One region of the Nocardioides sp. NPDC006303 genome, then DNA from elsewhere that is predicted to be linked to it. Evidence: riboswitches for the same ligand, from Rfam matches in the RefSeq annotation. Region 1 holds a riboswitch; each other region holds the start of a gene.
The links. A riboswitch is a leader RNA that binds a small molecule or an ion and turns the genes downstream of it on or off. The one in region 1 is predicted to bind cobalamin.

Region 1 (3,224 bases):
CACCGATGACCACGCGGTACTGCCGACCGGTCGGGCTGTCGAAACCCTCGGCCGTACGCCGCAGCGCTTCGGTCAGCTCCTCGGTGAATCTGTGCACGTCGGCGGCATCAGCGAAGCGCACGGCTGCCTCGATCGTGAACGTGAGCAGGCGCTTGCCCTGCTCGTCTGCCTTGACCTGCATGCGGGCCACATCCCGCACGGTGGCCGCCGCCACCCCGACAAGGTGGTCGGCGGCGAACTGGTCCATGATCCGCCCCGCGCTCTCAGCAGAGTCGGATCCGCGGCCCATCACCGATGGGTCGACCACGATCGCGCCCGGCTTCGCACGCACGATCCGCTCGACGAATCCACGGCGCTGCCGCTCCTCGACCAGCTCCACCAACCCGGCCGACTCCAGCGCCCGCAGATGGTAGTTCACCCGCTGGCGAGGCAGCTCGAGCACGGCGGCGAGCTGGGTAGCAGACGTGGGCTCCTGCAGGTGACCGAGCAGCTGCCGACGGATAGGCGACAGCGCCGCGGCCACTCGGTCCGGCTCGTCGACGTAGATGATGCCGTTGCTCACAAGATCCAGGATGCAATTGACAAACAGATTTGTCAATTGGCTTGTCGGACGACGTCGAACCCGGATCGCCCCAGAAACCAGGTGCCTGTGGCGTACGTCTTCACTAGCGTCGCCCCATGCCGCAAGCCCGTCTGCGCACCGAGCGCCTCGACCTGGTCCCGCTGAGCCAGGAGCATCTGCCGTTCCTGGTCGAGCTCAACTCCGATCCGGTAGTGCTCCGCCATCTGTTCACCCGCGCGCTCAGACCGGAGGAGACCGAGGAGCGGATGCACAAGTGGATCCGGGTGGCGAAGGAGACGGAGGCGCTGGGCAAGTGGATCGGGTACGCGGCCGGTGAGGCAGTCGGGCTCTACATGTTCGAGCCGCCCGACAACCCGCCGCGCACCGATGCCGCCGAGCTGGGCTACCGGCTCCCGCAGCGCCACTGGCGCAAGGGGTTCGCGAAGGAAGGCTCGCTCGAGCTGCTCCGCCATGGGTTCGAGGACCTCGGGATCGATCGGGTGATCGCGCAGACGATGGCGGTCAACGAGGCGTCCCGCGCGACCATGGTCTCCGTCGGGATGAGCTTCGTACGCGCGTTCCACGAGGACTTCGAGGAACCGCTCGCCGGGCACGCCAACGGAGAGGTCGAGTACGAGATCACCCGCGAGACCTGGCTCGCGCGCCGCGCGGGGTAGGCTGCGAGCACGCTCGTGGCGCAGGAACCCGGTGAGAGTCCGGGGCGGTTCCGCCACTGTGACGTCCGTACAGCTTCTGGGCACGGACACAGCCAGACACTGGCCACGGGCTATCCGACCGATCGACGGGGCGAGAACCCCTAGGAGGAACTCGGCATGGCCGACTCTGCACGCGTACGCATCGCCCTTCTGTCCACCTCGGACACCGACCTGCTCTCGGCCCGTGCCAGCGGCGCCGACTACGCCTGGGCGAACCCGTCGCGAGCGACCGATCTGGAGCAGGTCGTGGCCGACGCCGACCTGGTCGTCTTCCGGCTCCTCGGCTCGCCCACCGACCTGTGGGACGGCCTGAGCGCCGTCAAGGAGCGTGGCACGCCGGTCGTGGTCCTCGGTGGCGAGCAGCAGCCGAGTGCCGAGCTGATGGAGCACTCCACCGTCCCGATGGGTGTCGCCGCCGAGGCTCACCGCTATCTCGCCGAGGGCGGGCCGGGCAACCTCGCCCAGCTGCACGCGTTCCTCTCCGACACGGTCCTGCTGACCGGCTTCGGGTTCGAGCCGCCGGCGACCGTCCCGGCCTGGGGCTTCGCGGAGCGGCCCGGCTCGACCGACGGGAAGCCGCGAATCGGGGTGCTCTACTACCGAGCCCACGAGACCAGCGGGAACACCGCGTTCGCCCACGCGCTGGCCGACGCCATCGACGCGACCGACGCGGCCACCGGCGTACCGGTCTTCGCGGGCTCGCTGCGCTCGGCGCCCGACGACCTCTACGAGGCGCTCGGCACCCTCGACGCGCTGATCGTGACCGTGCTCGCGGCCGGTGGCTCCGTACCCGCCTCGGCGAGCGCCGGTGGCGAGGACGAGGCCTGGGACGTGGAGCGGATGGCGGCGCTCGACATCCCGGTGCTCCAGGGACTGTGCCTGACCAGCTCTCGTGCGGAGTGGGAGGCCTCCGACGACGGCGTCACGCCGCTCGACTCGGCCAACCAGATCGCGATCCCCGAGTTCGACGGGCGGATCATCACCGCCCCGTTCTCCTTCAAGGAGCTCGACGAGCAGGGTCTCCCCCACTACGTCGCCGACCCCGAGCGCACCGCGCGGGTCGCCCGGATCGCGGTCAACCACGCGCGCCTGCGGCACACGCCCAACCCGGACAAGCGCCTCGCCCTGGTGCTCTCCGCCTACCCCACCAAGCACTCCCGGATCGGCAACGCCGTCGGCCTGGACACTCCGGTCTCCGCGATCCGGATGCTGCGCCGGCTCCGTGAGGAGGGCTATGACCTGGGGCAGGACAACGAGGTCGTACGCATCCTCGACTCCGTCGCCGCGGAGGAGGGCGACACCGCCGCCGGCGACGCGCTGATCCACGCGCTGATCGCGGCCGGTGGCCAGGACGAGGAGTGGCTGACCAACGCCCAGCTCACCGACGCCCACGTACGCATCTCCAAGGCCGACTACGACAAGTGGACCGCTGATCTCCCCGCTGACCTGCGCGAGCAGATGGTCGAGACCTGGGGACCGACGCCGGGCGAGCTCTTCATCAACGAGTCGGGCGAGCTCGTGCTGGCCACGCTCCAGGCCGGCAACATCGTCATCCTGATCCAGCCGCCGCGCGGGTTCGGGGAGAACCCGGTCGCGATCTACCACGACCCGGACCTGCCGCCGTCGCACCACTACCTCGGTGCCTACCGCTGGCTCGAGAACGGCTTCCGCGCCGATGCCGTCGTCCATCTCGGCAAGCACGGCTCGATGGAGTGGCTGCCCGGCAAGAACGCCGCGCTCTCGGCGTCCTGCGGCCCGGATGCGGCGATCGGCAACATGCCGCTGATCTACCCGTTCCTGGTCAACGACCCCGGCGAGGGTGCCCAGGCGAAGCGCCGCGCGCACGCCACGATCATCGACCACCTGGTGCCGCCGATGGCGCGTGCGGAGTCCTACGGCGACATCGCGCGGCTGGAGTCGCTGATGGAGGAGTACGACCGGATCTC
Region 2 (3,224 bases), on a different contig from region 1:
CGCACGCGGATCATCGCTCATGAAGACCAGGAACGAGGCGATCGCGGAGAGTCCGGAGGAGAGCACGACTCCGGAGAGCACCAGCCGGATCGGGGTCAACCCGCCCTGGGCGGTGGCCACCAACCAGACCAGCATCGCCGAGCCGACCGCCCCGAGCAGCGCTCCGCCGGAGACGGCATAGATGCCGAGGCCGCCCAGCGCCCCGGTGGTGATCGCCGCCGTCGCCCCCACCGAGGCGCCCGAGCTGATCCCGAGCAGGAACGGGTCGGCGAGCGGGTTACGGACCAGGGTCTGCATGCCGGTACCGGCCACTGCCAGGCCGGCGCCCACCGCGAGCGCCATCATCGCCCTGGGGACACGCAGCTCCCACACGATCACGTCCCACTTCCCCGGCGCGTCGCCCTGGAGCCGGTCGCCGACCGTCGCGACGACCTCACCGAGGGGTATCCGCTCGGACCCGAAGGCCAGGGACGCGACGGCGCTGAGCACCGACGCGAGCAGCAGCCCGGCCACCAGCGGCACGAACGGGACTCGTCGTCTCCCCTCACGAGCACGGCGCGGGCTCAGGGTCTCGCGGGACAGCGTTTCCACGGCGGTCGGCCTCTCAGGTCCTCTGGACCCTGGTCGCGAGGGCCGTGACGTACATCTGAGCCGACAGGTTTTCGGACTCGGGTTCACCCGGTGACGCCGCCTTCCCAGGGACTCGGTCCCCAGTGGCTTCCTGGCCGTCACCGTCGCCCTCACCGCTGCGCGCCAGTCCCGGATTCACACCGGAGTTCCCTGGCATCCATCAGGATGCGTTCGACTCGGCGCAGAGGCTAGCACGGGCTGCGGAGACGGTGTCGGAGACGTTTCCGACGACACGGCGGAACACAAGATCTAGGAAGTTGCATTGGTGTAATTCCCGCATATAGTGGTCCTCGCAGCTGGTTCTCCCACCTCGGCGACGGGGCGGGAGAGGCAAGAGGGAACCCGGTGTGAGTCCGGGACTGCCCCGCAGCGGTGAGTGGGAACGACCGCCGTCACGAAGCACTGGGAGCAAGCCGGCTCCTGGGAAGCGACGGCCACTAGGACCGAGCACGATGACGCCCACGAGTCCGAAGACCTGCCAGTGCCCACCTCATGGTGGGGTCCGCGACCTCGAGGGAAGGTCAGGGGATCGAGCGAGCACCACGTGACCGGGTCCGCCCGGCGCGCTGCCGCCGTCCTCCCTGCCTCGGCACGGATGCACGAGACATCCAGCGGGCCGGGGGCCCGCGTGAGCAAGGGGCATGGGGCTTGATCGACACCGAGGGTCTACCGATCCGCACCGAGAAGTCGGCGTACGTCTTCGACTATCCGATGGCCGAGGACCTGGCCAAGAAGCAGCGGAGCATCTTCTGGACCGCTGAGGAGATCCCGGTCGAGAACGACAAGCAGGACTTCCTGGTCAACATGACCGACGCCGAGCAGGCCGCGGTCAAGACCACGCTGAAGCTGTTCACCATCTACGAGCTGATCCTCGGCGGCGAGGTGTGGGGTGACCGGATCTTCCACGCGTTCCCGCGTCCGGAGGTCCAGATGATGGCCAACGCCTTCTCGTTCGCCGAGCTGAACATGCACGCGCCGTTCTACGCGAAGCTCAACAAGGTGCTGATGATCGACACCGAGGAGTTCTACGACTCCTACAAGAACGACCCGGTGCTGGCCGAGCGGATCCAGTTCGTCTGGGACGCGATCGCCGACGAGGACCTGCTCTACGCGCTGAGCGTCTTCACGCTGATGGAGAACTGCGTCCTCTACTCCAACTTCGCCTTCCTCAAGCACTTCCAGTCCGGCGGGAAGAACCTGCTGCAGAACGTGATCAGCGGCATCAACTTCTCCGCCCGCGACGAGAACCTGCACGCCACCGGCGGCGCCTGGCTATTCAACACCACCCTCGATGAGTACGCCGCCACCGTCCCGGCCGACAAGTTCGAGGCCGAGCGCGACGACCTCTTCGCCCGCGTCCGCGGCGTCGCCGAGCACCTCTACGCCCACGAGGCCCGGATCGTGGAGATGCTCTTCGACCACGGGCCGATCGCCGGCATCGACCAGGCCGACCTGGAGACCTTCGTGAGGTCCCGCATCGACATGACCCTGGAGAACATGCGGATGGAGCCGCTGTTCAACGTCGAGGCCAACCCGATCGCCGAATGGTTCTACAGCGGCATCAACGGCACCCAGTTCCACGACTTCTTCCAGGTCACCGGCAACGAATACAACCGCAACATCGGCGAGACGGAGTTCAGCTTCTAATGAGCAACAGCAACTGGGAGGCGCTCTCTGCCGAGCGCAAGGCCCTGCAGGCCGAGGGCATCGTGCCCGCCTTCATGACCACGGCGGGCTACGCCATGTTCAAGGCCAAGTACACCGTCGCCGAGCAGAGCGTCCGGGAGCGCTACGAGACCATCGCCAGCACCGCCGGCGAACTCGCCGACGAGATGTACCCGCGCGAGGACGGCGTCTCCTGGACGGAGCGGTTCTTCGAGGCGATCTGGAACGGCTGGCTCTCGCCGTCGACGCCGGTGCTGTCCAACCTGGGCACCGACCGGGGTCTGCCCGTCTCCTGCGAGGGCTCGTACGTCGAGGACTCGGTCTGGGGCTTCTACGAGACCCTCAAGGAGGCGGCGATCCTCTCCCAGAACGGGTTCGGGACCTCGGCGTACCTCGGTGATGTCCGGCCCCGTGGCGCGAAGTTCAGCGACAACGGCAAGGCCAACGGCGTGGTCCCGGTCTTCTGCAACTTCGTGGAGATGACCAACCAGATCAGCCAGGGCGCCACCCGCCGCGGCTCCTGGGCGGGCTACCTGCCGGTGGACCACCCGGACTTCTTCGAGCTCGCCGACCTGATCTTCCGCGAGCCCGCCAACAAGAACGTCGGCTGGATCTTCAGCCAGGCGTTCATCGACCGGATGCTCGCCGGGGACCGCGACGCGCTCGAGCGCTATCAGCGGGTGCTGAAGATCCGAGTGGTGCTGGGCAAGGGCTACATCTGGAAGGTCGACACCGTCAACGCCGCCCAGACCGAGTCGTACCGGGCCAACGGGCTGGCCAACAAGGCCTCCAACCTGTGCTCGGAGATCACACTCTTCTCCGACGAGGACCACTCCTACACCTGCGTGCTCTCCTCGCTGAACCTGTCGACCTACGACGAGTGGAAGGACCAGGACACGGCGTACGTCGCGACCGTCTTCCTCGACGCG
Region 3 (3,224 bases), on a different contig from region 1:
CACGAGCAGACCGTGCGCCACCGGCTCAGGCGCATCAAGGAACTATTCGGCGACCGCCTCAGCGACCCGTCAGAGACCGTCGGGCTTCTCGCGGCCCTCGAGTCGACCACCCCGCGCTGGCGCCGCGACCTCGCCGGCTGATCTCACCCGATGGAGTGGGTCCACTGTGTGACCGACCTGGCCGGGGCCCAACCGGTGAAGGTGCCGATCGGGGCGGAGGTCTCGACCGCGATCCGGGTGAGCTCTCCGCCGTGTGCCTGGTAGGCGGTGGCGAGGAGCTGCTCGGTCTCCAGGGTGACGCCGTGGACGACGATGCGGCCGCCGGGGCGGAGGGCTCGCAGACAGGCGTCGAGTACGCCGGGGCGGGTCGCGCCGCCGCCGATGAAGATCGCGTCGGGGGTGGGGAGGTCGGCCAGGGCATCGGGGGCGCGGCCCTCGACGACGGTCAGGCCGGTTACGCCGAGTCGGGACGCGTTCCGTGCGATCCGGGCCGCCCGCTCTGGGCTGGCCTCGATCGCCGTCGTGGTGCAGGTGGGGTGGGTGCGCATCCACTCGATGCCTACCGAGCCTGCGCCTGCGCCGACGTCCCACAGGTGCTGCCCCGGGACCGGGGCGAGGCGGGCCAGCGCCGAGGCCCGAAGGTCGCGCTTGGTCAGCTGGCCGTCGTTCTCGAAGGCGTCGTCGGGGAGGCCGGCAGCCCAGCCGAAGAGCGGTGCGCCTACGCACTCGATCGCCACGATGTTGAGGCGCGGCACCTCCCCTTCCCACGCCGAGGCGGTCGCGGTCCGCGTGCTCTCGGTCTCCGCGCCGAGCTCGCCCAGGACGGTCATCCTCGAGGCTCCGAAACCTGTGGTGACCAGCAGGTTCGCGACCTGTTCGGGAGTGGACTCGTCCGAGGAGAGCGCGAGGATCCGGCGGCCGGGAGCGAGCTCGCGCGCGACCAGCGACACGTCGCGGCCGACGAGGCTGACGACCACGCAGGACTCGGCGGCCCAGCCCATCCGGGCGCGGGCGAGGGCGACGGAGGAGACGGCCGGTTCGATGCGTACGTTCTCTCGACCGAGAAGCGAGATCAGGGTGGTCCCGATGCCGGATACGAGCGGGTCGCCCGAGGCCAGGGCGACCGCTTCCCCGAGGCCGTCGAGGAGCGCCGGGAGGCCCTCGCGCAGCGGTGATGGCCAGGGCTCGCGCCGCTGGCCGGGCACGTCCGGGACCAGGTCGAGATGGCGCTTCCCGCCGAGGAGGACGGCGGACTCCCGGATCAGCTGCTGGTGACGTACGGGGATCTCGTCCCAACCTCCGGCACCGATGCCCACCACGACGATCATGAGGCCAGACGCTACAGTGGCCGCTCAGGCGCGAGGTGCCCCGACTGCCCAGTCATCGGCTCTGTCACAGGAGCTGGTGAGGACGGTGGGAAGGGAGAATCTGGGAAGCCGGTGAGAATCCGGCACAGGCCCGCTGCGGTGAACGAGCCCCTTCGTGGGGACTCGACAAGTCCGAAGACCGGCCCCGCGTCCATCCAATCCAAGCGATAGGGAGCGGGAGCCTCTCCATGCCGGTTCATTACCCATTTTCTGCCGTCCTCGGCTGCCAGGCCGATGACCTCGACGACATGGGCCTCGCGCTCGTGCTCACCACCATCTCCCCGGAGATCGGCGGCGTCCTGGTCCGTGGCGAGAAGGGGACCGCGAAGTCGACGGCCGTACGCGGTCTGGCGGCCGTGCTGCCCTCGATCTCGGTCTACGCCGGGGATCGGTTCTCGATCGACCCGGCCGACCCGTCCGCGGAGTCGCCTGACGGGCCCTTCGGGTCCGCCGCCGTCGAGGAGAGCAGGCCCGTGCGCCTGGTCGAGCTCCCGGTAGGGGCGACCGAGGACCGGGTCGTCGGCTCGCTCCACCTGGAGAGCGCGCTGTCGCGCGGCGCGGTCGAGTTCGAGCCGGGGCTGCTCGCGCGGGCGCACCGCGGCCTGCTCTACGTCGACGAGGTCAACCTGCTCCACGACCACCTCGTCGACCTGCTGCTGGACGCGGCGGCGATGGGCCGGGTCAGCGTCGAGCGGGACGGCGTCTCGGTCGAGCACGCCGCCCGGTTCGTGCTGATCGGCACGATGAACCCCGAGGAGGGCGAGCTGCGCCCGCAGCTCCTGGACCGCTTCGGGCTTACGGTCGAGGTCGCCGCGCCCCGGGATCCGGCGCTGCGCGCCGAGGTCGTACGCCGCCGGATGGCCTTCGACCTGGACGCTCCTGCGTTCGTCGAGCGCTATGTGGCCGCCGAGCGCGATCTGACCGCTCAGATCTCTGCTGCTCGTGCGCTCGTCGGGAAGGTTCGGCTCACCGCGCCCGGGCTGCTCAAGATCGCCGAGGTCTGCGCGGCGTTCGAGGTCGACGGGCTGCGCGCCGACATCGTCACCGCCCGCACCGCGGTCGCGCACGCGGCCTGGGCCGGTCGCTCCGAGGTCACCCGCGAAGACATCCGCCGGGCTGCTCTGCTGGCGCTCCCGCACCGCCGCCGTCGCAACCCCTTCGACGCTCCCGGGCTCGACGAGGACCTGCTCGACCGCATCCTCGGCGACGAGGAGCTGCCGCCCGAGCCGCCGGAGGGCGGGCCTTCGGATGACTCGGGGGACAACTCGGGCGCCGAAGGTGACGGTGTTGGTCTCGACACGCCTCCGCCTAGCGGCTCCGGTGGCTCGACCGACGGGGACAGCTCGACCGACGGAGAACCCCCGCTGGTTGAGCCCGCGAGCGAAGCGAGCGGTGTCGAAACCAACACGGCCGACAACGCACCCGACCAGCCACAGGCTCCTTCCGGTGCCGCACCCGAGTCCGTCACTGCCGCTGCCCCGGCGTACCGCCCCCGCCTCCTGACCGTAACCGGCTTGGGCACTGGCCGCACCGGCGGCCGGAGCAAGGCGATCGGGAGCAGCGGCCGCCGGATCGGCGCGAGCGTCAGCACCCGCGGCTCGCTCCACCTCGTCGAGACCCTCAAGGCGGCCGCGGGCAAGCAGGGCGCCCGAGACCGTACGTCGGCGAAGGTCGAGCTGCGGATCGAGGACCTCCGCACCGCGGTCCGTGAGGGCCGGGAGGCCAACCTGGTCCTCTTCTGCGTGGACGCGTCCGGGTCGATGGCCGCGCGCAAGCGGATGGCGCAGGTCAAGGCTGCCGTCCTCTCGCTGCTGCTCGACGCCTACCGGCGCCGTGACAAGGTCGGGATGATCACCT

Region 2: linked by a shared signal. The riboswitch ahead of ABZY89_RS26325 (ribonucleotide-diphosphate reductase subunit beta) and the one ahead of ABZY89_RS28755 (cobaltochelatase subunit CobN) in region 1 are both predicted to bind cobalamin.
Region 3: linked by a shared signal. The riboswitch ahead of ABZY89_RS26360 (VWA domain-containing protein) and the one ahead of ABZY89_RS28755 (cobaltochelatase subunit CobN) in region 1 are both predicted to bind cobalamin.

What each region holds. Positions count from the first base shown of each region.
Region 1 covers NZ_JBEXRR010000068.1:11,101-14,324, forward strand. The annotation lists gene ABZY89_RS28745 (helix-turn-helix domain-containing protein) at 1-562, opposite strand, end outside; gene ABZY89_RS28750 (GNAT family N-acetyltransferase) at 679-1,239, shown strand; cobalamin riboswitch at 1,217-1,362, shown strand; gene ABZY89_RS28755 (cobaltochelatase subunit CobN) at 1,396-3,224, shown strand, end outside.
Region 2 covers NZ_JBEXRR010000051.1:6,262-9,485, forward strand. The annotation lists gene ABZY89_RS26320 (iron ABC transporter permease) at 1-522, opposite strand, end outside; cobalamin riboswitch at 636-821, opposite strand; cobalamin riboswitch at 911-1,128, shown strand; gene ABZY89_RS26325 (ribonucleotide-diphosphate reductase subunit beta) at 1,279-2,277, shown strand; gene ABZY89_RS26330 (ribonucleotide reductase N-terminal alpha domain-containing protein) at 2,277-3,224, shown strand, end outside.
Region 3 covers NZ_JBEXRR010000051.1:15,542-18,765, reverse strand. The annotation lists gene ABZY89_RS26370 (helix-turn-helix domain-containing protein) at 1-141, shown strand, start outside; gene cbiE (precorrin-6y C5,15-methyltransferase (decarboxylating) subunit CbiE) at 144-1,328, opposite strand; cobalamin riboswitch at 1,391-1,530, shown strand; gene ABZY89_RS26360 (VWA domain-containing protein) at 1,556-3,224, shown strand, end outside.